DNA from 3 places in the Rhizobium sp. 25PS6 genome. Region 1 is predicted to be linked to each of the others. Evidence: riboswitches for the same ligand, from Rfam matches in the RefSeq annotation. Region 1 holds a riboswitch; each other region holds the start of a gene.
What was found. Region 1 has a riboswitch for thiamine pyrophosphate ahead of thiC (phosphomethylpyrimidine synthase ThiC). Riboswitches for the same ligand answer to the same signal wherever they lie in the genome.
Positions count from the first base shown of each region.

Region 2: it holds a riboswitch for thiamine pyrophosphate, as region 1 does, so the genes downstream of both, RWK44_RS02745 (YkoF family thiamine/hydroxymethylpyrimidine-binding protein) here and thiC (phosphomethylpyrimidine synthase ThiC) in region 1, are expected to answer to the same signal.
Region 3: it holds a riboswitch for thiamine pyrophosphate, as region 1 does, so the genes downstream of both, thiM (hydroxyethylthiazole kinase) here and thiC (phosphomethylpyrimidine synthase ThiC) in region 1, are expected to answer to the same signal.

Region 1 is NZ_JAWDIV010000028.1:63,574-70,907, reverse strand. Features, by position in the region: gene thiO (glycine oxidase ThiO) at 283-1,293, opposite strand; gene thiC (phosphomethylpyrimidine synthase ThiC) at 1,295-3,121, opposite strand; TPP riboswitch at 3,213-3,344, opposite strand; gene RWK44_RS31030 (hypothetical protein) at 3,523-4,233, opposite strand; gene RWK44_RS31025 (OsmC family protein) at 5,348-5,875, opposite strand; gene RWK44_RS31015 (AAA family ATPase) at 6,687-7,334, shown strand, end outside.
Region 2 is NZ_JAWDIV010000002.1:21,016-28,349, forward strand. Features, by position in the region: gene RWK44_RS02715 (formate dehydrogenase subunit gamma) at 1-48, opposite strand, end outside; gene RWK44_RS02720 (LysR family transcriptional regulator) at 184-1,077, opposite strand; partial or broken gene RWK44_RS02725 (ArsR/SmtB family transcription factor) at 1,269-1,433, opposite strand; gene RWK44_RS02730 (SDR family NAD(P)-dependent oxidoreductase) at 1,460-2,230, opposite strand; gene soxR (redox-sensitive transcriptional activator SoxR) at 2,342-2,806, opposite strand; gene RWK44_RS02740 (NADPH-dependent FMN reductase) at 2,889-3,488, shown strand; TPP riboswitch at 3,651-3,764, shown strand; gene RWK44_RS02745 (YkoF family thiamine/hydroxymethylpyrimidine-binding protein) at 3,755-4,363, shown strand; gene RWK44_RS02750 (ABC transporter permease) at 4,375-5,181, shown strand; gene RWK44_RS02755 (ABC transporter ATP-binding protein) at 5,178-5,981, shown strand; gene RWK44_RS02760 (ABC transporter substrate-binding protein) at 6,058-7,068, shown strand; gene RWK44_RS02765 (acyltransferase family protein) at 7,190-7,334, shown strand, end outside.
Region 3 is NZ_JAWDIV010000012.1:17,429-24,762, forward strand. Features, by position in the region: gene RWK44_RS18200 (acetamidase/formamidase family protein) at 1-602, shown strand, start outside; gene RWK44_RS18205 (ABC transporter ATP-binding protein) at 599-2,287, shown strand; TPP riboswitch at 2,448-2,544, shown strand; gene thiM (hydroxyethylthiazole kinase) at 2,596-3,399, shown strand; gene thiE (thiamine phosphate synthase) at 3,396-4,031, shown strand; gene thiD (bifunctional hydroxymethylpyrimidine kinase/phosphomethylpyrimidine kinase) at 4,028-4,837, shown strand; gene RWK44_RS18225 (GNAT family N-acetyltransferase) at 5,054-5,533, shown strand; gene RWK44_RS18230 (glycoside hydrolase family 3 N-terminal domain-containing protein) at 5,558-6,580, shown strand; gene RWK44_RS18235 (ABC transporter substrate-binding protein) at 6,624-7,334, shown strand, end outside.

The DNA of each region.
Region 1 (7,334 bases):
ACCTTGTGTGTACGTGGATGTACTATATCCTAGGCTTTCCACTTTGTACATCCTTAGTGTGTACGTTTAGCGCTTGGACGGGCGCATCTCGCAACAGGTTGAGGTCGCTCGTGCCGAATCGTGTGCTGGTCCACCCGCCAGCGGGTATTGGCCCATTCGGGTAACAGTTCGTTCCTGCCCCGTCCAAATCTAGACAGACGATTGAGAGCGCGATGCCGCGCTCACATTTGCAAGGAGCATCCGTAGAAGGCGTATGCGCGTCTCACCCGTGACATGCCGCTCTTACGATAGGCCGGTGCTTGCGCCAATGTCGCCGGCAGCCGCGACTTCGACGGCGTAGTGCGAAAGGCGGTGAAATGTTCGCCGCTCCTCGGCGGCCATGGCTGGCGCGAGCAGAAAGCCGTGGCGGTAGAGGCCGTTGAGCGAGATCACCTTCCCCTGATGGCTTGCACGTGGAAGATTGTCCGGAAAGGCTGGGCGGATTCCGACACCCGTTTCGATTATGGTTGCATCGGCAAAGGCCGGATTTAGCGTGTATGCAGCGTTGAGCAGTTCCATCAGTGAACGGGCGACTATAGGCCCGTCGAATTCCGTCTCGATCATCGTCGCGCCGACCATGAACAGACCGTCTCCACGCGGGACGATGTAGACGGGGAAACGCGGATGGAGCAAGCGGACCGGCCGGGAGAGATCCACGTCAAAGCTTCTAAGGTAGAGCATTTCGCCGCGAACGCCGCGCAACTCCTTCGCCTCGCCGATCTGCGCTGCGCCCGTGCAATCGACGACACCGTCAAAGCTCTCCTCGTGCGGGCTCTCGCCCACGAAGGTGACCCCCTGAACCGTCAGCTTGGTGCGCAGCAGACACAACACTCGCCGAGGATCGAGATGGGCTTCGCGGCGAAAGAACAGCCCATGCCGGAATCGCCCGGAAAGAGAGGGTTCCAGCGACGCGATCGCCGGCTCTTCCAGCCATTCATAATCGGTCGTGCGGCAGGCAAAGCGTCTCAGTTCACCAAGATCGCGGGCCGACGCGACCACGAGCGTTCCGTTTCGTCGCACCTCTCCAGGCACCATTGCGTCCCATTTGTCGGCGGCGGTGAGGCCGCGCATCAGCACGGCGCCATCAGCACTCTCCTGCTCGCACCAGGGCGCCAACATTCCGCCCGCGAGCCACGATGCAGCGCCGAGGAAACTGCCATATGGATCGAGCACGGTGACCTCGGCATCTCGAGCGCGCAGTTCATGCGCCACCGTCAGGCCGGCAACGCCGGCGCCTTTGACAAGCACACGCATCTCATTCGCCCAATTGCTGTTGGGTTTCTATCGGCATATAGATGCCGCCGCCCTCACGATAACGCGCTGCCATCGCATCCAGACCCTCCTTCTGTGCTTCGGCGCGGATATCGTGCGAGATGCGCATGGAGCAGAATTTTGGGCCGCACATGGAGCAGAAATGCGCCACCTTATGGGCTTCCTTCGGCAACGTCTCGTCGTGGAAGCTGCGGGCGGTTTCGGGGTCTAGCGAGAGGTTGAACTGATCCTCCCAGCGGAATTCGAAACGGGCACGCGAGAGCGCGTCATCGCGCAGCTGTGCTGCCGGATGCCCCTTGGCGAGATCAGCCGCGTGGGCCGCGATCTTGTAGGTGATAACGCCGGTCTTGACGTCAGTGCGATCGGGAAGGCCGAGATGCTCCTTCGGCGTGACGTAGCAGAGCATCGCGGTGCCGAACCAGCCCATCATGGCTGCGCCTATTCCAGAGGTGATGTGATCGTACCCCGGTGCGATATCCGTCGTCAGCGGCCCGAGCGTGTAGAAGGGTGCCTCGCCGCAGACCTCGAGCTGCTTGTCCATGTTCTCCTTGATCTTGTGCATCGGCACATGGCCGGGGCCCTCGATCATCACCTGGCAGTCTTTCGCCCAGGCGATCTTGGTCAGCTCTCCCAGTGTTTCCAGTTCGGCGAATTGCGCTGCATCGTTGGCATCGGCGATGGAGCCGGGACGCAGGCCGTCGCCGAGCGAGAAGGAGACGTCATAGGCGCGGCAGATGTCGCAGATCTCCTCGAAATGTTCGTATAGGAAGCTTTCGCGATGATGATGGAGACACCACTTCGCCATGATCGAACCGCCGCGCGAGACGATGCCGGTGACGCGGTTGACGGTGAGCGGGATGTAGTGAAGCCGCACGCCGGCGTGGATGGTGAAATAGTCGACGCCCTGTTCGGCCTGTTCGATCAGCGTGTCACGATAGACCTCCCAGGACAGGTCTTTGGCAATGCCCTCGACCTTCTCCAGCGCCTGATAGAGCGGCACGGTACCGATCGGCACCGGCGAATTGCGGATGATCCATTCGCGGATATTGTGGATATTGCGGCCGGTGGAAAGATCCATGACCGTGTCGGCGCCCCAGCGGGCCGCCCAGACCATTTTCTCGACCTCTTCCGTCATGGACGAGGTGACAGCAGAATTGCCAATATTGGCGTTGATCTTCACCAGGAAATTCCGGCCTATGATCATCGGCTCGGATTCCGGATGATTGATGTTGGCGGGGATGATCGCCCGACCCGCCGCCACTTCCTGCCGGACGAATTCCGCCGTCACATGGTCCGGAATATGGGCGCCGAAGCTTTCGCCGTCGCGGACCATGGCATCCGCCTGCGCCTTGCGACCAAGGTTTTCGCGGATGGCTATGAATTCCATCTCGGGCGTGATGATGCCTGATCGCGCATAGGCGAGCTGGGTGACCGCCTTGCCATCCCTGGCTCGTAGCGGCTGACGTTTAGTGGGAAATTCGGGCGTCAGCCTTTCGCCGCTGGCAAAGCCGTTGTCTTCGGGGCGGATATGGCGGCCCTGATAGGCTTCGACATCGCCGCGCGCGAGCACCCAGTCGCGGCGGAGCTGCGACAGGCCCTGCTCGATGCGGATATCAGCACCCTCGATCGTATAGGGACCGGAGGAATCATAGACGACAACAGGCGGCTCGCCCGATGTCGGATGAACGCTGATCTCGCGCATCGGCACACGGATGTCGGCGTGTATGTCTCCCGGGATGTAAATCTTCCGCGACGCCGGCAGCGGGCCTTTGGTGACTGTGGGGGTGATGGTCTTCGCGGCAATTTTCATGGTTTGAGGCTCCAAGTTTTCGATTGGAGACCCAGTCCTCAGCCGGAATGATGAAAAGACGCCGGCACGGATTCCGCGCGTGAATCCACTGCTTCGAGCGCTTGCACCGTCCCTACGCCAGTATGAACTGGATCAGGTTCAACGGGTCACTGCGCCACAATCGGCAAAGCCGTATTGTCCAGCAGTATCTCAGCCCCTTGCCGGGACCCCCCTGGTGAATGCAAAAAGGGTAGAGGCTTGCCGAGGGGACTGTCAAGCGACAATCTGCGATGGCTCGGGGTTAGGTTACACACAGGATATCGTGCGTGTCGCCGCTGTTAAACGATGGACAAGGGCAATCGTCCGGCCGGCACGCTTCCGCAAGACAAGCGCCCTTGTCGCATGCACGAGATACCGAAGCACTATTGAGAAAGCAGACGCGGAACTGGAAAGTCTAGTACTTTTTCCGTGTAGCTTTCGACCAGGGCGCTAAACGGCGTGCCGTCTGGAAGTTTCAATACGGCTCGATGTTCGAGCAGGAACGCCGGCAGGCCGGGGGAACTTGTTTCATGCGCTGTTAAGCCGTCCATGTCCCAGCCTTCGGATAGAGGGGACCAGAGCAACTTGGCAGACAGGTTTGTGCGAGTGAAATTGAGAGCCTGAACGGCTCTGCCAAACGCGATATCGCTGGTATTCAACGCCTGATTCATCTCTGCAGTTAATTTTGCAGGTACATACCAGTTGTCGGCTTCGGACAAGACGCGTTCGCCGCAGACCAGTCGGACGCGGCGATAGGCGATCAACTCACCGGGTCCGACGCTCAGAAGATCACGGATGTGCTCATCGGCCGGTTTGCCTTGCCCGCCCACACGCTGAGCTACGATCTTTGAACCTTCCGGTGCGAGCTTATGCGCGGCGCACCAGCGGTCAAGGGTAAACGTGGCACTGGCGTTACTCAGGAGATTTGCATTCAAGGTCTGGAGGATCGCAAGCGCTTCCACTCGAGATGCCGGCGTGTTCAGCCACTGAGATTCTATAGAAGGCTCTTGCGCAACTGCGATCTGGGTGCCCAGCAAGATGGCGGCCGCTGCAAGTGCGGCGATGCGAATGCATTTCGCAGGACATAATGACATGGAGAATGAAATCCTTTCTGTAGTATAATTGGGCAAACCTTGCGGGTCAAATATCCTTGATTTTTGCCGACGGGCGACCGTTGTCCGCGTATATGATAGCGGCAGCAGGGTTTGAACTGCGGCTCGCGTGTACCGCACGATGGTCAGGTTTCTGAAGACTTTCTTACCATCTTTCGAATTTGAAAGCGTTGGCGACTGAGCCGGCGCTTCCATTCTGGAATTTGGAAACCCGAGAGACGTGGATTTCAAATGAGAAACCTGGCGGCCGGCCCGAATTCTCCCAATTCTATATTCGTAACTCTCACTCAAAGGTTCAACGCCTTTGTCTTCGCCCTCGCTTGTTGCGAGATGTTCATATAGCTGGATCGGATAAAATAGCTCGCAACCGAAAGCAAAATCCAGAAGCCATTGTTGGAAAAAAGTCTTCTTCGTCGACCGGGAGCCCTCCTGCCGGTCGATTGACAATTGCAGACCAGGCAGCGACGCGCCATCGATGGTTGCCAACCGCAGATGCGAGTAGCCAGGGTGCTTGTCTGATTGCTTTTTGTGGTGCATGTCATCGTGCTCCTTGTGCGAGCCTCCCGACGATGATGTCGCCGGCAAGTTTTCAGCATTCATAGGAAACGATATTCCTGTGGTGCGCTATCGCAGCTCTTATTTGGGACAGTTCATGAAAACCATCAGCAACGCAACAGATGAGCCGGATATATTTTATAGTATATCTTTCTTCGCCGCAAAAATACAAATTGCATTATAAACTTCTGTGAGCTGTAGGATATATTATTGCTTATATACATACATATATTGATTTCACGGCTTTAAGGGGCTGGATGGAATGCAGGTCTCCGAAGGCCACGGCAAACGTTCGCTGGTCGAAATGGCCATCGGACGATACAAGTCTATGGGCGCGCCAGGTCGCCCCTAGCGGAGCACCCTTTGTCGCCGTGCCGCAGGCGCATTTCGAATGCCGCGCATGATTTGATCCTTCAGTCGATACCAATTTGGGGACTTATGCAGCAAGCGACATTCGACGGGTTCCTACACGAGACGAAGTCGAGAACACGTGCTGACACATGACGTACACGGTCATCAGTCGGCGCTCCCTATATAGTGGTCAGGGTTGCTGGTGATCCAACTGCCCGCGCACCTCGTTTCCGCGCTTCAGGAGATTGAGGATTGGACAGAGCTTTTCCACGGTCGCCCGCAGTCTGGCGACGTCCGCGGTACTTGCGGGAGATACTAGTGTGACCAGGTAGTTGATGTCCTGGGGATAGACGGGAACGTCTTGATATCCTTCTGCACCTGCACGCGGATCGATCGTGGCGGAGACTTCCGCATGCAGCGATTCCAGCGGCACGCCCTGATCGGAAGCGTGGATCAGAAAAGTATGGGTCAGGCAGCTCGCAAGCGCACCGAGCAGCAGTTCTGGAGACGACGGACCCAGATTATAGCCTGCGAACTCGGGCGGGCTGTCGGAAATGACCTGGAAATCTCGAATTCGGATACGTCGCACGCCGCTGCGGCCTTCAGCGCTTGCACTGGCCTCAAGTGTGACCGCACTCAGATCCCCCTTTCTGACGCGCGCCCGCCAATCGAGTAGTGCTTCGTGCTTCTGTCGGAGATACTCATTCAAAGTTGCCATGGCTTGCTAATATTCCTGTTGTGGAGACCGATGCCGAGATGGCCAAAGCGCCACGTTGCGCGCGCCGCTCAACCACGAGCTCGCGAGAAATGGGATCAATGAAAACAATCTTTGCTAGGTAAGACAGTTGCTGGAGGTTCAGCCTCTTTGCGATTCCGCGTCCGACGGGGGCTGTGTCGCCGTCAATTGTCCGCTTCCCGATCAAGACGATATCAGGCCTCAATGTCCGGCACCTGTTTGATACAGACCACGATGTGCATAGTCGTTTAAGCTCCCAATCGGACTTGGACTGTAGGGCCCCGCTTACTCTGAGCACTTCTCATGCCAATCAGGTTGAGCCGGTAACCCTGCGACATTGCAGATGTTTATTGTCGCTATACCGAGGGTGTTTTGTAAGGGTGCGGACATGTCGTGTCGCAATCTGCCTCGATCACTACCGCGATGGAGAGGGCGGCGGCATACGGTGACCATCAAGCCTCGTATTAGAACGGGCACCTATTTCCAACGATTTGGTCCTTTGTTACCTAGGAGGTAAGCGCCCTGAACAAGATTGCTCGAATAGACGCGTGCTGGAACCTCCCGCTCTAAGCGCGAGAGATCCAAATGGAAGATGCTCTCCATCGGGGTACAGTCAGGTCCTTAAAAACCGACCCCTCTTGACTGTTGGCCATCATTCTCATATCCGGTCTTGGTAGAATTTACTAATCGAGCGGATCTCAACTTCCTGCTACCGGTAAGCTAGGTCGCCACTCTCGGCTATGATCGAGCCGCCACCAACAACCCATTCCCAGGTCCATGAACTTTGAAACGGATGACGAACATCGCCGTCGATCTATCGCGTATTCGCGCAAAGCCTGTTCAGGATCGACGTTTGGCCATCCACCGAACGCTCGGCCGTAACCATCTCCATAGCTCCTCGGTGACGTGTGAGGAGCGACCGGCGACACGAGCTCTCGCGCCCGCTCCGTTGCCTGCCGCCAATAAAAGCGCTGCCAATCTCCCGCGCGGTGTCCCTATACTGCCTTTAGATTCTCTTGGCGAGCGCATCGCGATCATTGGCCCCTCAAACGCAGGCAAGTCGACTTTGGCGGTTGCCCTGTCTAGAAAGCTCCGTATTCCAGCCGTGCATCTCGATCAACTTCACCATCTGCCCGGAACGGATTGGCAGTCGCGCCCGGAAGCAGAATTTGCCGCGCTTCATGATGCGGCAATCCACGAAGAGCGGTGGATTATCGAAGGCAGCTACTCGCGCCTGATGCCGCAGCGATTAGCCCGCGCCATCACTTCAAATCACTGGCTACGCTTTTTTCGCTATCTCAAGCGAACCCTTGCCGATCAATCGGATCGCGCCGGACATCTCGAAGGTGCCAAAGACAGCATCAAATGGGAGATGATTTATTGGATTCTCTTTAAGAGCCGTAACAGCGGCGTCAGATATGCGACGGTTCTTCAGGAGTTC
Region 2 (7,334 bases), on a different contig from region 1:
GGCTCGGGTGCGCACTGCAATATCGCCTTCGGCGATATGAATGGTCATAAGGCAGCCCTCCCAGCGGCTTGCTCGTTGCGAAATAGCGGGCCTCCCCCAGCCGAGTGCTATTCCGTAACCACCATTTCAGGGAAGCAGCCGGCGATCAATAAAGCTATCTCGTTGCTTGATAGGTTTTCTCTATCAAAGTTCTTCATCTTGTACGAGCACTCTCGCTTCATGCAGCAAGGCCGAGACAAGCGGCGTGAAGGGCTCGCGGTAAGGCGCAACAAGGCCGACCAGATGATGCGCCTCCGGCTCAACGATTGGGATCATGCGGATTTCCACCGGAAATCCGAAGGACTTGGCGACGTTGCGCGGCATGATGCTCGCCCAGCGTCCGGTCCTGACATGCGAGAACAGCACGATCATCGAGTTGGATTCGAGTGTCGGATGCGCTGTGGCGCCTGCTTCCGTCAAGTGGCGGTTGATGATCCGGCGGTTCTGCATGTCGGCAGTCAATAGACAAAGCCGAAGGTCGCCGATCTCCCGCCAGGTCACGTTGTCGCGATCGGATAGCGGGCTGCCGGCAGCCGTGATCAGATTATAGCGCTCGGCATAGAGGGGAACGGTCGTAACGCGGCCGAGCGGCTCGTTTTCGAGGTAGGTGACGCCTGCATCGATTTCGAGGTTTTCGAGCATGCTCAGCACCTGCAGCGAATTCCGCGAGACGATCGAGAAGGTCACGCCGGGATGCCGCTCCTGAAAGGGCGTGGTGATGCGCGACAGCATGGCAAGCGCGGTCGGAATGGCGGCGAGGCGGATGTGGCCGGAAAGGCCGCGGCGCGCGGCGCGCATCTCCTCGCGCATGGTGCGGGCATCGCCGACGATGCGCCGGGCCCATTCGAGCACGCGCTGCCCCTCCGGCGTCAGTCCCTGGAACCGCGAACCGCGCTGCACCAGCATGACGCCGAGCTGATCCTCGAGCTGCCGGATGGCCGCCGAAAGCGTCGGCTGCGAGATCCCGCACTCCTCCGCAGCGCGGCCAAAATGCTTTTCGTTGGCAAGGGCGATGAAGAATTCCAGCTTGTCGATCATCCGGTCTCCCGATCCGGCATGATATCATCCGGGTCAGTTCATCTTTGACGCAGCAGCCGTGCTCCGCAAGGGCGATCTCTAGATCAGGATGATTTTAGGCCCGATCGGCCTAAAATCTGAATCCTGATCTAAATCAAAGAAATAGAGCATGATGTCGTCCGAAAACCGCGCACACTTTTCGGCATCATGCTCTAACTGTTTTCTGCAGCCGGAAAAAGATCGAACAGCGATTCGAGAAAGGCAAGCACGCTGACATTGCCGATGCTGTAATAGACCAGCCTGCCCTGGCGGCGCGTATGGACCAGGCTTTCGAGCCTTAACCGCGCCAGTTGCTGCGAGACCATTGCCTGCTGGATGAAATGTCAAAAAACGTCCAAACAAATCAGCAGATAAGCTGACCTCCATTAATCTCGACCACCTGTCCGGTGATGTAGCCCGAGAGCGAGGGAGCCGCCAAGAACAGATAGGCGGGAGCACAGTCCTCCGCCGTGCCGAGCCGCTGCAGGGGGATGGATTTTCTCGTCTGCTCCAGCTTTTCGCGAGAGGAATAGCGCTCATGGAAATCCGTCTCGATCGTTCCCGGCGACACGCAATTGACGCGGACGCCGTCCGGTGCAAGCTCACGGGCAAGCGCCTTGGAATAGGTCGCAACGAAGGCTTTCGAGGCCGAATAGATCGAGGAACCGGGGCTGCCGCCGGTCAGCGCCGAAATCGAAACGGTGTTGACGATGGCAGCACCACCAGCCGCCTTCAATGCCGGCAGCAGCGCCCGCGTCAGCGCCACCACCGATGTCTGGTTGAGCCGCACGACCGCCTCATATTCTGCATCGGTGAGTGTGGCAGCGGGAAAACGACCAAGCATGGTGCCGGCGTTGTTGACCAGCACATCGACCTTATCGAAAAAGGCGAGAACATCCTCGGCAAATTGCGCTGCCCCACCGACTGCAGAGAAATCGGCATTAAGCAGCAGCGCCCGTCTTTCGGATTCAGCCGTCAGCAGGAAATCCGGCAGGTCGCGTCCCGGCTTGCGCCCGGTATGGACGATCACCTTCGCGCCGCAGTCCAGGAACTGCCGGGCCACTTCAAGGCCGATGCCGCGGCCGGCGCCGGTCACCACGACATTGCGATTTTCGAACAGTCTGGGATGGAACACGAAGCCGTCCTCCTCGCGGACAGTGCCGCCGGTTGTGTCATTCGCCCTTAACATATGAGCGCGCCGACTGAAAGAAAGGCGCGCATCGATCTTTCCCGGCGAAAACAGGGGTTAGTTTTCGGTCTCCAGAAGCCGCGCGCCCGGCCCCTCCTTGCCGAGTCGGTCGCAGGGATTGCGCAACGGACAGCTTTCGATCGACAGGCAGCCGCAGCCGATGCAGCCGGTCAGACGGTCGCGCAGCAGGCTAAGCCGCCTGATTCGCGCGTCGAGATCATCCTTCCACAGCGCCGACAGCGTCTGCCAGTCGGCGACGGTCGGCGTGCGTCCTTGCGGCAGGGACTCGAACGCTGCCTGGATTTCCGAAAGCGGAATGCCGACACGCTGCGCCACCTTGATGATGCCGAGCCGGCGAAGCACATCGCGCCCATAGCGCCGCTGATTGCCGCGGGAGCGGATGCTCGAGATCAGCCCCTTGGTCTCGTAAAAATGCAGCGCCGAGACGGCGAGGCCGCTGCGCTCCGCCACTTCGCCGACCGTCAGGAGCTTGCCGAGCGGCACTGCCGGAATTGTATCCATGCCTCTTGACCTCAAGATTAGTTGAGGTTTTATAACCCTTGCTCCTGCAATCGTAAAGTCCAATCGCAATAAGGAGCGACGCATGCAAACACCCACCAGGCTGGCTGTCATCTACGGAAGCACGAGAGAGGGCCGCATCTGCGACCGGGTGGTCAAATGGCTGACGCAGGAGCTCATCCGCTTCCCACAATTTGATATCGACATCATCGACCCATTGGATTTCGCACTGCCGGCCAACCGTGACATGGCGCATCCCGAAGTCGACAGGCTCGCAGGACGGCTTGGCATGGCCGACGCCTTCATCATCGTCACGCCGGAATACAATCACAGCTTCACTGCCTCGTTGAAGTCGATCATCGATTTCTTCTTCGAGCCCTGGCAGGGCAAGCCGGTCGCCTTCGTTTCCTATGGCGGCATATCCGGCGGCCTGCGCGCCGTCGAACAGCTGCGGCTGGTCTTTGCCGAACTCCACGCCGTCACCATCCGCGATTCGGTGAGCTTTGCCGCACCTTGGAACCGCTTCGACCCAGACGGACAACTCGATAATCCCGCCGATACAATGCGTTTGCTCGATCGGATGATGGCGAGGCTGGAATGGTGGACGCAAGCGCTCGTCACCGCCCGCAGCGATCGTCCCTATGCCGACATGGAGCGCCGCGCGTCTTTTCAGACGTACGCATAAGCCAGAAAGCTCCGGTTCCGTTCCCGGCAGGTACGGAACCATTGGGAACACCCGGGCAGATCCTCCGCCCGGGTGTTTTCCCTCACATCCGGTTCATTCCGACCGCACGGACGGGTTCGCAATTTTGCTGTTGCGGGGAGAAAACCCCGGTGGTAGTTTCCGCGCAAATAACAGGGGAGCTCCGTATTGCCGGGGCTGAGATGTGAGGCGCAAGCCTCTGGACCCTTCAAAGCTGATCTGGGTAATGCCAGCGGAGCGAGGTTCAGATGTTCTCAGGCGCACAAGTGTCACTCTATCCGATGTCCGACAATTTCGTCGGCATCATTCTCGATGCCGTCACGGCGCTCGACCCCTATCGCGACCGGCTGCGCATCGAGACCGATGACATCTCCACTTTGCTGGTCGGCCCGCCTGACATTCTCTTCGCCGCCATGCACGATCTTTTCGTCGCCGCCACAAAGACCGGCGAGCATTGCGTGCTGTCCGCTGCCGTTTCACGCGGCTGCCCCGGCGAGCCCGACGACGCCATCTGCGGCGTCAACCCCTCCCTCGGCCAGGCGGAGCCGCTTGCCGAGCGTATAACAGCCGCACTTGCCGCCGTTGAAATCACCGCCGAAACTGGACAGCCGACCGCTGCGCAATTCTCGCTCTATGTCATGGGAACCGGTACCCATATGGACGAGATCTATGGCTGCATCGACTTTCTGAAGCGCTCCGGCACCTTCGACCGCGCCAAGAATTTCTGCACCAGGCTCTCTGGCGACGCTGGCGCCGTCTTCGCCACCATTCGTGAGGCCTTCTTTCGCTTCGGCGACCCCGCGGGGCATGTGACCCTCGACATCACGGTTTCCGCGAATAGCCCGACGAAAGCCTGAATCGAACGCTGATGACACCGCCATCACCATCGGGATCGCGCCTTGCCGCGCTCCGCACCGCTCTCTACCGGGGCATACCCGCCTTGCTCGCCGGCTGCGCCTTTTTGGCGGCATGGGAACTCTACGTCGATCTCTCCGGCATAAAAGCTTCCATCCTCCCGGCGCCGTCGCGCATCGTCCTCCAGGGTTGGCTGAACCGCGAGGCGCTGATATCAAACACCTGGCCGACGCTCGGCGCGACGCTCGGTGGTTTCGCCCTGTCGCTTGCCTTCGCCTTCGCCGCCTCGATCCTCATGGATTTCGTGCCCTTCATGCGCCGGGCATTGCTGCCGATCTTCATTGCTAGCCAGACCCTGCCGCTGGTGGCGATTGCCCCCCTCGTCGTCCTCTGGTTCGGCTTCGGCCTGTTGCCGAAGATCCTGCTGGTGGCGCTCGTCACCTTCTTCCCGCTGCTGGTCGCCTTGCTGCAGGGCTATGAATCGACCGACCGCGACATCGCCGAATTGCTGAATTCGATGAAGGCGAGCCGCTGGCGCATTTTCCGTCTGGCACGGCTTCCCTCCTCGCTGCCCTATTTCTTTGCCGGCCTGCGGATCTCGATCACCTATGCCGTTGTCGGCGCGATCTTTGCCGAATATGCCGGCGCCGCCCGCGGCCTCGGCATCTATATCCTCAACGCCAAGAACAACTTCCGCCCCGATCTCGTGCTCGCCGCCGTCGTCGTCAGCGCCGTGCTGACGCTCTGCCTCTTCGGGTTGACGCTGATGATCCAGCGCCTCGTCATGCCCTGGCAACCATCCGGGGAGCCGCGCCGATGAGCGATGCAATGGTTGACCTCACCAACATCTCGAAGTCCTTCGACGGCATGAAGGTGCTGGGCGATATTTCGCTCGCCGTCGCAGACGGCGAGTTCGTCTCGATCGTCGGCCCGTCCGGCTCCGGAAAATCGACGGTACTGAGATTGCTGACACAGGCGCTTCGGCCCGATTCCGGCACCATGCTCTTCAAGGGCGCGCCGCTGGAACAGGCGCCGCATTCCTTCGCCTTCATGCCGCAACGCGATGCGCTGATGCCCTGGCGCCGGATCATCGACAATGCCGCACTCGGCCTTGAGGTGCGCGGCATGAGCCGCCGCTCGGCCCGTGCCGCCGTCGCGCCTCTGTTCGAGCGCTTCGGCCTCGCAGGCTTCGAGCATCACTATCCCTCCGAACTGTCAGGCGGCATGCGCCAGCGCGCCGCGCTGCTGCGCACCGTCGTTCAGACCCAGGACATGCTGCTGCTCGACGAGCCTTTCGGCGCGCTGGACGCGCTCACGCGCACGCAGATCCAGGAATGGCTGCAGGGCATGTGGACCGAACACCGCTGGACGGCGCTGTTGATTACCCATGATGTTCGCGAGGCCGTGTTTCTCTCCGACCGTATCTACGTGCTCTCGGCTCGTCCGGCGCGTATCATCCGCGAATTCCGCGTTCCTCTGCCCCGTCCGAGAAGCATTGCCGATCTCGGCTCGCCGGCGGCCCAGGCGATCGAAACCGAAATCCTGCAAACCCTGCTTCATCCGCTAGAACAGGATGATTTTAGGCCGGTCGGCCTAAAATCTGAATCCTGTTCAATTTAAAGAGTTAGAGCATGATGTCGTCCGAAAACAGCTCACACTTTTCGGCATCATGCCCTAGAGACCTGAGGAGGTCACCATGCTGCTTCTCACCCGTCGCCAGACGATCTTCGCCGCCATCGCGGCAAGCCTCGCCGGCCGCACCGCCTTCGCCCAATCGGCGCCCGCAAAGGTCCGCATCGCGCTCGACTGGACGCCCAACACCAACCATATCGGCATCTATGTCGCTAAGGAGAAAGGCTTCTATGCCGATGCCGGCCTCGATGTCGAAATTCTTCCCTTTGCCGATACCAGCGCCGGAACGCTGGTGTCCAACGGCGTTGCCGATTTCGGCATCAGCAGCGAGATCGAGACCCTCACGCAGCGCGCTGGCGGCGGTGACGTGAAGATGGTCTACGGCGTCGTCCAGACGGAAACCGCACGCCTGATCTTCAAGGGCGGACGTGACGACATCAAGAGCCCGAAAGACCTCGACGGCAAGACCTATGGCGGCTTTGGCGGCACCTGGGAGAGCGCGCTGATCTCCGCAATGATCCGCAATGATGGCGGCAAAGGCGACGTCAAGACCGTCACCCTCGGCACCTCCGCTTACGAGGCGCTGGACAATGGCTCGATCGACTTCACGCTGGAGATCTACACCTGGGAAGGCATCGCCGCCGAACTGGAAAACCGGAAAATCGGCCGCTTCCACTATTCCGATTATGGCATTCCCGACGAGCAGACGACGGTCATCGTCTCCAGCGACGCCTATCTCTCCGCAAGTCGGGAACACGCCCGCGCCTTCATCCAGGCGACACGAAAGGGTTATGCCTACTCCGTCGACCATCCCGACGAAGCCTGCGACCTGCTGATCTCCGGAAGCAACGGCGCACTGATGAATACGGAACTGGTGAAGGCCTCCCAGAAGGCATTGATCGAGGGGCACTTTCTGAAATCCGAGGCCGGCGTGATCGGTAGGCTCGACCCGGCAAAGGCCGAGGCCCTTGGTGGCTTCCTGATGGAGAATGGCATTCTGGTCGATGCCAATGGCGCCGCACTCAAGGAGAAGCCGGATTTTTCCACCTATTATACCAACGAACTTCTCGACTGAGCCCAACGCCTGCCTTGCCCGTCGCGGCTTTCCGTTGCAAAATCCGAGACCGGAGCATGATGTCGTCCGAAAACCGCTCACACTTTTCGGCATCATGCTCTGGGCAAGGTGGGGAGGCAGGATGCGACAACAGGAGAGACTGGCCGGAGCGGACTTTCTGCGCGCGACGGCCTGTCTGCTGGTGCTCGCCCACCACTTTGCACTGCGGCTGGACATGCGTCGAATCCCCGACGAACTCGGACCGACCGCAAACATCCTCCGCTTCG
Region 3 (7,334 bases), on a different contig from region 1:
ATGTCTGGTCCTATGACGCCAACAGCATGGTGCCCGCCCTTTACGGCCCGGGCGGCCGCGTGCCGCTAAAGCCCTTCGCCGGCACGATCGGCGTCGCACCCGCCGAGCCCGGCACCCACTCCGTCGTTCCCCCACGCCGCGTCGGCGGCAACATGGACATCCGCGACCTGACGGCCGGGGTGACGCTCTACCTGCCCGTCGAGGTCGACGGCGCGCTGTTTTCGATCGGTGATACCCATGCCGCCCAGGGTGATGGCGAAGTCTGCGGCACGGCGATCGAAAGCCAGATGAACGTCGAAGCGACGATCGAACTCGTCAAGGGCGCCAAGCTGCAGACGCCGCGCTTCACCACGACCGAACCGGTGACCCGCCATCTCGACGGCGCCGGCTACGAGGTGACGACAGGCATCGGCCCTGATCTGATGACCGGGGCGCGCGAAAGCGTCATGCGCATGATCGATCTTCTCGGCGCCGAACACGGCATGAGCGCCGTCGATGCCTATCTGCTTTGCTCGGTCTGCGGCGATCTGCGGATCAGCGAGATCGTCGACCAGCCGAACTGGGTGGTTTCCTTCTACTTCCCGAGGATCGTGTTCGCGTGAACGAAGCCATGCCCGCCGCCGCAGCGGTGCTCAGCCTTCGCAATCTGAGCGTCGATGCCCGCACCCCCGAAGGCCGCAAGCCGGTGCTCCAGGATGTCAGCTTCGAGCTTGCAAGCGGCGAAACGCTCTGCATTGCCGGCGAATCCGGCTCCGGCAAGTCGGTCACCTCGCTGTCGATCATGGGGCTCCTGCCGAAGGCCTCGCTGCGGGTGGCCTCCGGCAGCGTGCTGCTTGGCGAGCGCGACCTGCTCACGCTTTCCGACCGCGCGATGCGCAGCGTGCGCGGCGGCGATATCGCCATGGTGTTCCAGGAGCCGATGACCTCGCTCAACCCGGTCATGTCGGTGGGCAACCAGCTGACTGAGGCAATCCGCGCGCACCAGGGCAGCGACAATGCCGAGGCGGTGGCGCTGAAGATGCTCGATGCCGTGCAGATCACCGAGCCGGCCCGGCGGCTGAAGCAGTACCCGCACGAGCTTTCCGGCGGCATGCGCCAGCGGGTGATGATCGCCATGGCGCTCTCCTGCCGGCCGAAGGTGCTGATCGCCGACGAGCCGACAACCGCACTCGACGTCACCGTGCAGGCGCAAATCCTCAAGCTGATGCGAGAGTTGAAGCGCGAATTCGGCGCCTCGATCATCCTCATCACTCACGACATGGGGGTGGTCGCCGAAATGGCCGACCGCGTCGTCATCATGCAGAATGGCAGGATCGTCGAGCAGGGAACGGCGCTCGCCATCTTCCAGCGGCCGAAGGAGGCCTATACGCAGCAATTGCTCGCCGCCGTCCCGCGGCTCGGCGCGCTTGCCGGCACCGACCGTCCGCCGCGCATCAGCCAGCGCGCCATCGAGACGCTGCATCCGGACCGCACGCCGGTGCTGAACGTGCGCGACCTCACCGTCACCTATGGCAATGCCGCAAGCCGGTTTTTCAAGGGCAAGCCGCCGGTCGCAGCCGTCGAAGGCGTTTCCTTCGATATCCTGCCGGGCGAAACGCTCGGCCTCGTCGGCGAAAGCGGCTCCGGCAAATCGACCACCGGCAAGGCCGTGCTCGGTCTCATCCCCTTCAAGGGCAATGTCCTGATCGACGGCCGCAAAATTGCCGGCCTCAGCCAGCGCAAGATGCGGCCCGTGCGCCGCTCGGCGCAGATGATCTTCCAGGATCCCTATGCCTCCCTCGACCCGCGAATGGTCGTCGGTAAGGCAATCGGCGAACCGATGGTCATCCACGGCATCGGCAACCACAGCGAACGGCAGGACCGCGTCGCCGAACTGCTGCGCCGGGTCGGCCTGACGCCTGATGCGGCGACGCGCTACCCGCACGAATTTTCAGGCGGCCAGCGCCAGCGCATCTGCATCGCACGGGCGCTCGCGCTTGAGCCAAAGCTGATCGTCGCCGACGAGAGCGTCGCAGCCCTTGACGTCTCCGTCCGCGCCCGCGTGCTCGACCTGCTGCTCGAACTGCAGGAAACGATGGGGCTCGCCTATCTCTTCATCTCCCACGACATGGCCGTGGTCGAGCGCATGTCCCACAACGTCGCCGTCATGCGCGCCGGCCGCATCATCGAAACCGGCACGCGGCGGGATATCTTCGAGAACCCGACGGATGACTACACCCGCGCACTGATCGCCGCGGTTCCGATCCCCGATCCGGAGGTCTATCGCGGCAGGGAAGCGCATGCGTGATTGAGGGTCAAGCATGGCGAAACTGTCGCCAACGAGGATATCGGACGGCTGCTGACAAAGATCGTCGGCTGACCGCCTTTTCGTAGAAGAGACGCGTCGGCAGGTCGTGGAATTGTCATTTTCGGGGTGACAGTCGCCCCATTCTCTGCGAAAAGAGCGCGATGAGAGACAGGGGCGCCCGTCGACAGACGGGCTGAGAAGCACCCTTCGAACCTGAACCGGATAATGCCGGCGGAGGGAGTCGCTCGGGGCCGCGGCACCGCCCGCATGAACCGCCCCGTGCCCGCCCCCCGCCTGAAAGGGGCCACATGCAGACCAGGACCACACCAGGAGCGATGCTGAAGGCGATGCGCGAGAAGCCGCCGCTCGTTCAGTGCATCACCAATTACGTCGCCATGAATATCGCCGCGAATGTTCTGCTTGCATCAGGCGCCTCGCCCGCCATGGTGCATGCCGCCGAAGAAACCGGCGAATTCGCCGCGATCGCCGGCGCGCTGACAATCAATATCGGCACCCTGTCGACGCAATGGATTGACGGCATGCAGGCGGCGGCGAAGGTGGCGACATCAGCCGGCAAACCTTGGGTGCTCGATCCAGTCGCGCATTATGCCACGGCCTTCCGCCGCAATGCGGTTGCCGAACTGCTCGCCCTGCGACCGACTATCATTCGCGGCAACGCTTCCGAGATCATCGCGCTTGCCGGCGGCGAGAGCCGCGGCCAGGGGGTCGACAGCCGCGACCCGGTCGAGCAAGCGGAAGGTTCGGCGCGATGGCTGGCGGAACGGCAGCAGGCGGTGGTCGCCGTTACCGGCGTCGTGGATTTCGTAACCGATGGCGAGCGAGCTGTGCGCATCGAAGGCGGATCGGTCCTGATGCCTCAGGTTACAGCACTCGGCTGCTCGCTCACCTGCCTTGTCGGCGCCTTTGCCGCGACAGCGCCTGAGGACATCTTCGGTGCGACGGTCGCTGCACTTTCAACCTTCGCCATCGCCGGCGAGGAGGCCGCCCTTGGAGCAGCCGGCCCCGGCTCCTTCTCCTGGCGCTTCCTCGATGCGCTGGCCGCGCTCGACGCCGAAACGCTTGACGCCAGGGCAAGGATATCGGCGGCATGAAGGCTTTCGACCTTTCGCTCTATCTCGTCCTCGACCCCGATCTCTGCGCGGGGATCGGCATGGTCGAGACCGCGCGCCTTGCCGTTGCCGGCGGCGCGACCATGGTGCAGCTGCGCGACAAACATGCCGGCACCATCAGGATGATCGAGACCGGCCGCGCCCTGAAACAGGTGCTGGATGGGACCGGCGCCCTCCTCATCGTCAATGATGACGTCGAGGCGGCAATCGCCATCGGCGCCGACGGCCTGCATATCGGTCAGGAGGACATGGATGCGCGTAAAGCCCGGGCGATGATCGGTGCTGAGATGATCCTTGGCCTGTCGGTCGAGAGCGAGGCGCTTGCTAACGCCGTCGATCCTGATCTCCTCGATTACACCGGCGTCGGGCCGGTGTTTGCGACACCGACCAAGGCCGATCACAAGCAGCCGATCGGCTTTGACGGACTTGCAAGGCTGGTAAAGGCCTCGCCGGTGCCATCGGTCGCGATCGGCGGACTCAAGGCGGATCATGTCGTTCAGGTGTTCGCCGCAGGCGCCAAGGGCCTTGCCGTCGTTTCGGCCATCTGCGGCACGCCCGACCCCGAAGCCGCCACGCGCCGCATCGCTGCAGAAATTAGAAAGGTCCGCACATGATCCGCAACGTTCTCTCCATCGCCGGCTCCGATCCCTCCGGCGGCGCTGGCATCCAGGCCGATCTCAAGGCCTTTTCCGCCCGCGGCGTCTACGGCATGGCGGTGCTGACTGCGCTGACGGCGCAGAACACGCAAGGTGTCAGCGGCGTGCATCTGGTGCCGCCGCAATTCGTCGCCGACCAGATCAATGCCGTCTTTGCGGATGTGCGCGTTGATGCCGTCAAGATCGGTATGATCGCCAATGCCGGCATCGCCGATGCCGTTGCCGGTGCGCTAACTGACCGCCGCGACATTCCCATCGTCATCGACCCTGTTATGATCGCCAAGGGTGGAGCCGCCTTGCTCGCGCCTGAAGCGGTCGACGTGTTGACCCGGCGGCTGCTGCCGCTTGCCACGCTTCTGACCCCCAACCTGCCCGAAGCCGCCGCCCTGCTGCACCAGCCGGTGGCGACAAACCGAGCTAACATGGCGGCGCAGGCCGAACGCCTGCTGGCGCTTGGCCCCACCGCGGTGTTGGTCAAGGGCGGCCACCTCGACAGTAACGAGAGCCCAGACGTGCTTGCCACGGCCGCCGGCCTGCACTGGTTCGAAGCCAGGCGCGTGCCGACCAAGAACACCCACGGCACCGGCTGCACGCTCTCCAGCGCGCTGGCGGCCGAGCTAGCCAAGGGCGCTTCGGCGCGGGAGGCCGTCGCCATCGCGAAGGATTACCTCGCCGGCGCGGTCGCGGCTGCCGCACGCCTCACCGTCGGCTCCGGCCACGGCCCGGTGCAGCATTTTCATGCACTTTGGAAAGACGGCGAATAGGCGTTCGCTCAGCCAACATGCCTCCAATCGAAAGCGGTCCGGCTTCCCGGGCCGTTTTTGCGTTCGGCACCTACTTTGCGTTGAAACCCTGGGACTGCGGCGGGTCGCGCCTTTGGCCGTTTTAAAAACCTAGTTGACAAGCCCGGCCAGATGGCCAAGTCTATGACACTAAAAGGGGATACGTTCCGCAGTAACGGAATAAATGGAGGGTGACAGGTGCCAGACCTGCTTGTGCGCTTATTTTCCACAGAGCTCGCCGCCCTGAAATGCAAAGCCGACGATGTCGGCATCTCCATCCGTCCGGCCCTCCCCCCGGAACTGCATCTGATCGTCAGCTGGGTTCGCGAACGGTTCAGCGAGAGCTGGGCGAGCGAAGTCACCGTCGCCTTCTCCCGCCAGCCTGCTGCCTGCCTGATCGCCGTTGAAAGCGGCAAGCTGCTCGGCTTTGCCTGCTACGACACGACGGCGCGCGGCTTCTTCGGCCCCACCGGCGTCGATCCCGATGCGCGCGGCAAAGGGATCGGGCTCGCCCTCTTTTCCGCCTGCCTTCAGACCATGAAGGCGCTCGGTCACGCCTATGCCTTCATCGGCGATGCCGGCCCGGTCGATTTCTACGCCAAGGCCGCAGGCGCAATCGTCATCCCCGCCCCCGACAAGGGCATCTACGAAGGCATGCTGAGAAGCACGCCGAAATGACCAGCTGATCCCGGAGCACCAGAATTGTCCTCGACCCCGCTCGCCCTTTTCGTCGGCCTTCCGAATCCCACCATTTCGGATGATGAATTCGCCCTCTTTCGCGACACCAATCCGCTCGGCCTCTTCGTCGGCCGACGTAATCAGCGCGAGCCGGAGCAGACGAGGCGGCTGATCGACCGCTTCCGCGAAGCTGTCGGCCGCGATGACGCGCCTGTCTTCACCGACCAGGAAGGCGGCCGCGTTCAGCATCTCGATGCCGGTCCCTGGCCGCTCTTCCGCAGCTTCGGCCAGTTCGCCGAACTTGCGCGCCGCGATTTCGATCTCGGCAAAAAAGCATTGCGCCTTTCCTCCCAGGCCATGGGCGCGATGATGACGGAACTTGGCCTTTCCAGCGGATGCTCGCCCGTTCTCGATCTCGTCTTCGAGACGACGAGCGCGGTCATCGGCGCCCGCTCCTTTGGCCCTGATCCCGATTTCATCGCTGCCCTCGGCCGCGAGGTGGTCGATGGCCTGCTCGAGACCGGCAACATGCCTGTTATCAAGCACATACCCGGCCATGGCCGTGCGACGCTCGACTCCCACAAGGAGCGTCCGGTGGTCAATGCCAGCCGCGAGACGCTTACCGCCACCGATTTCAAGCCATTCGTGGCGCTGAAAGATACGCCCTGGGCGATGGTCGCCCATGTCGTCTACTCGGCCTATGACGCCGAGCTGCCGGCGTCCGTCTCGCCTGTTATGCACGACGTGATCCGCAAGGAGATGGGTTATGACGGCGTGCTGATTTCCGACTGCATCTTCATGGAGTCGCTCTCCGGCACTTTGCCGGAACGTGTCAAACAGGTGCTCGACGCAGGCTTCGACATTGCGCTCCACAGCCACGGCGACATTCCGGAAAGCGAAGCCGCCGCCAAGGCCGCCCGTCCGCTGACGGAAGCTGCCCTGCAGCGGATCGCTGCCGGCAAGGCCCGCCTCGGCAATCTCAAGGTCGATGTCCGCGCCGCCCATGCAGAAGTCGAAGACATGTTTGCAAGCGCGTTTGTCTCCTGACCGGCGCGCCATCTCTCACCGCATAAGAAAAGGGGAATAAAACATGAAGAAACATTTTCTTGCAGCCGCAGCAATCACCCTGCTTTCCGGATCCGCCATGGCGCAAACGGTGCTGACGGCGAATATCGAACCGGCAACGACCTGGGTTCGCAACTTCAACCCGTTCAACCAGACCTCGGCGCGCCAGTCGACGCTCGATTTCATCTACGAGCCGCTGGTCGTCTTCAACCGCTTCGACAGCAACAAGCCGGTCTATCGCCTGGCCGAAAGCTTCAAGCTCTCCGATGATCTGAAGAGCATCGAATTCAAGCTGCGCTCAGATCTGAAATGGTCTGACGGTAAGCCGCTGACGGCAGCCGACGTCAAGTTCACCTATGATTACCTGAAAAAATTCCCGGCGCTCGACTTCGTCAGCATCTGGACCTTCGTCACCGACGTGCAGGCGGTCGACGGTCAGACGTTGCGCTTCACGCTCGCCAATCCGAGCTCGCTTGCCGCCGAGCAGATCTCGCAGCTGCCGATCGTCCCGGAACATGTCTGGAAGGACGTCGCCGATCCCGTGACTTTCGCCAACGAGACCCCTGTTGGTAGCGGCCCGCTGACGGAGGTGCCGCGCTTCACCGGCCAGACCTATGACCAGTGCCGCAACCCGCACTATTGGGACAACGCTCACCTGAAGGTCGATTGCATACGCTTCCCGCAGCTTGCCGACAACAACCAGATCCTGACGGCAACGGCCGACGGCACGCTCGAC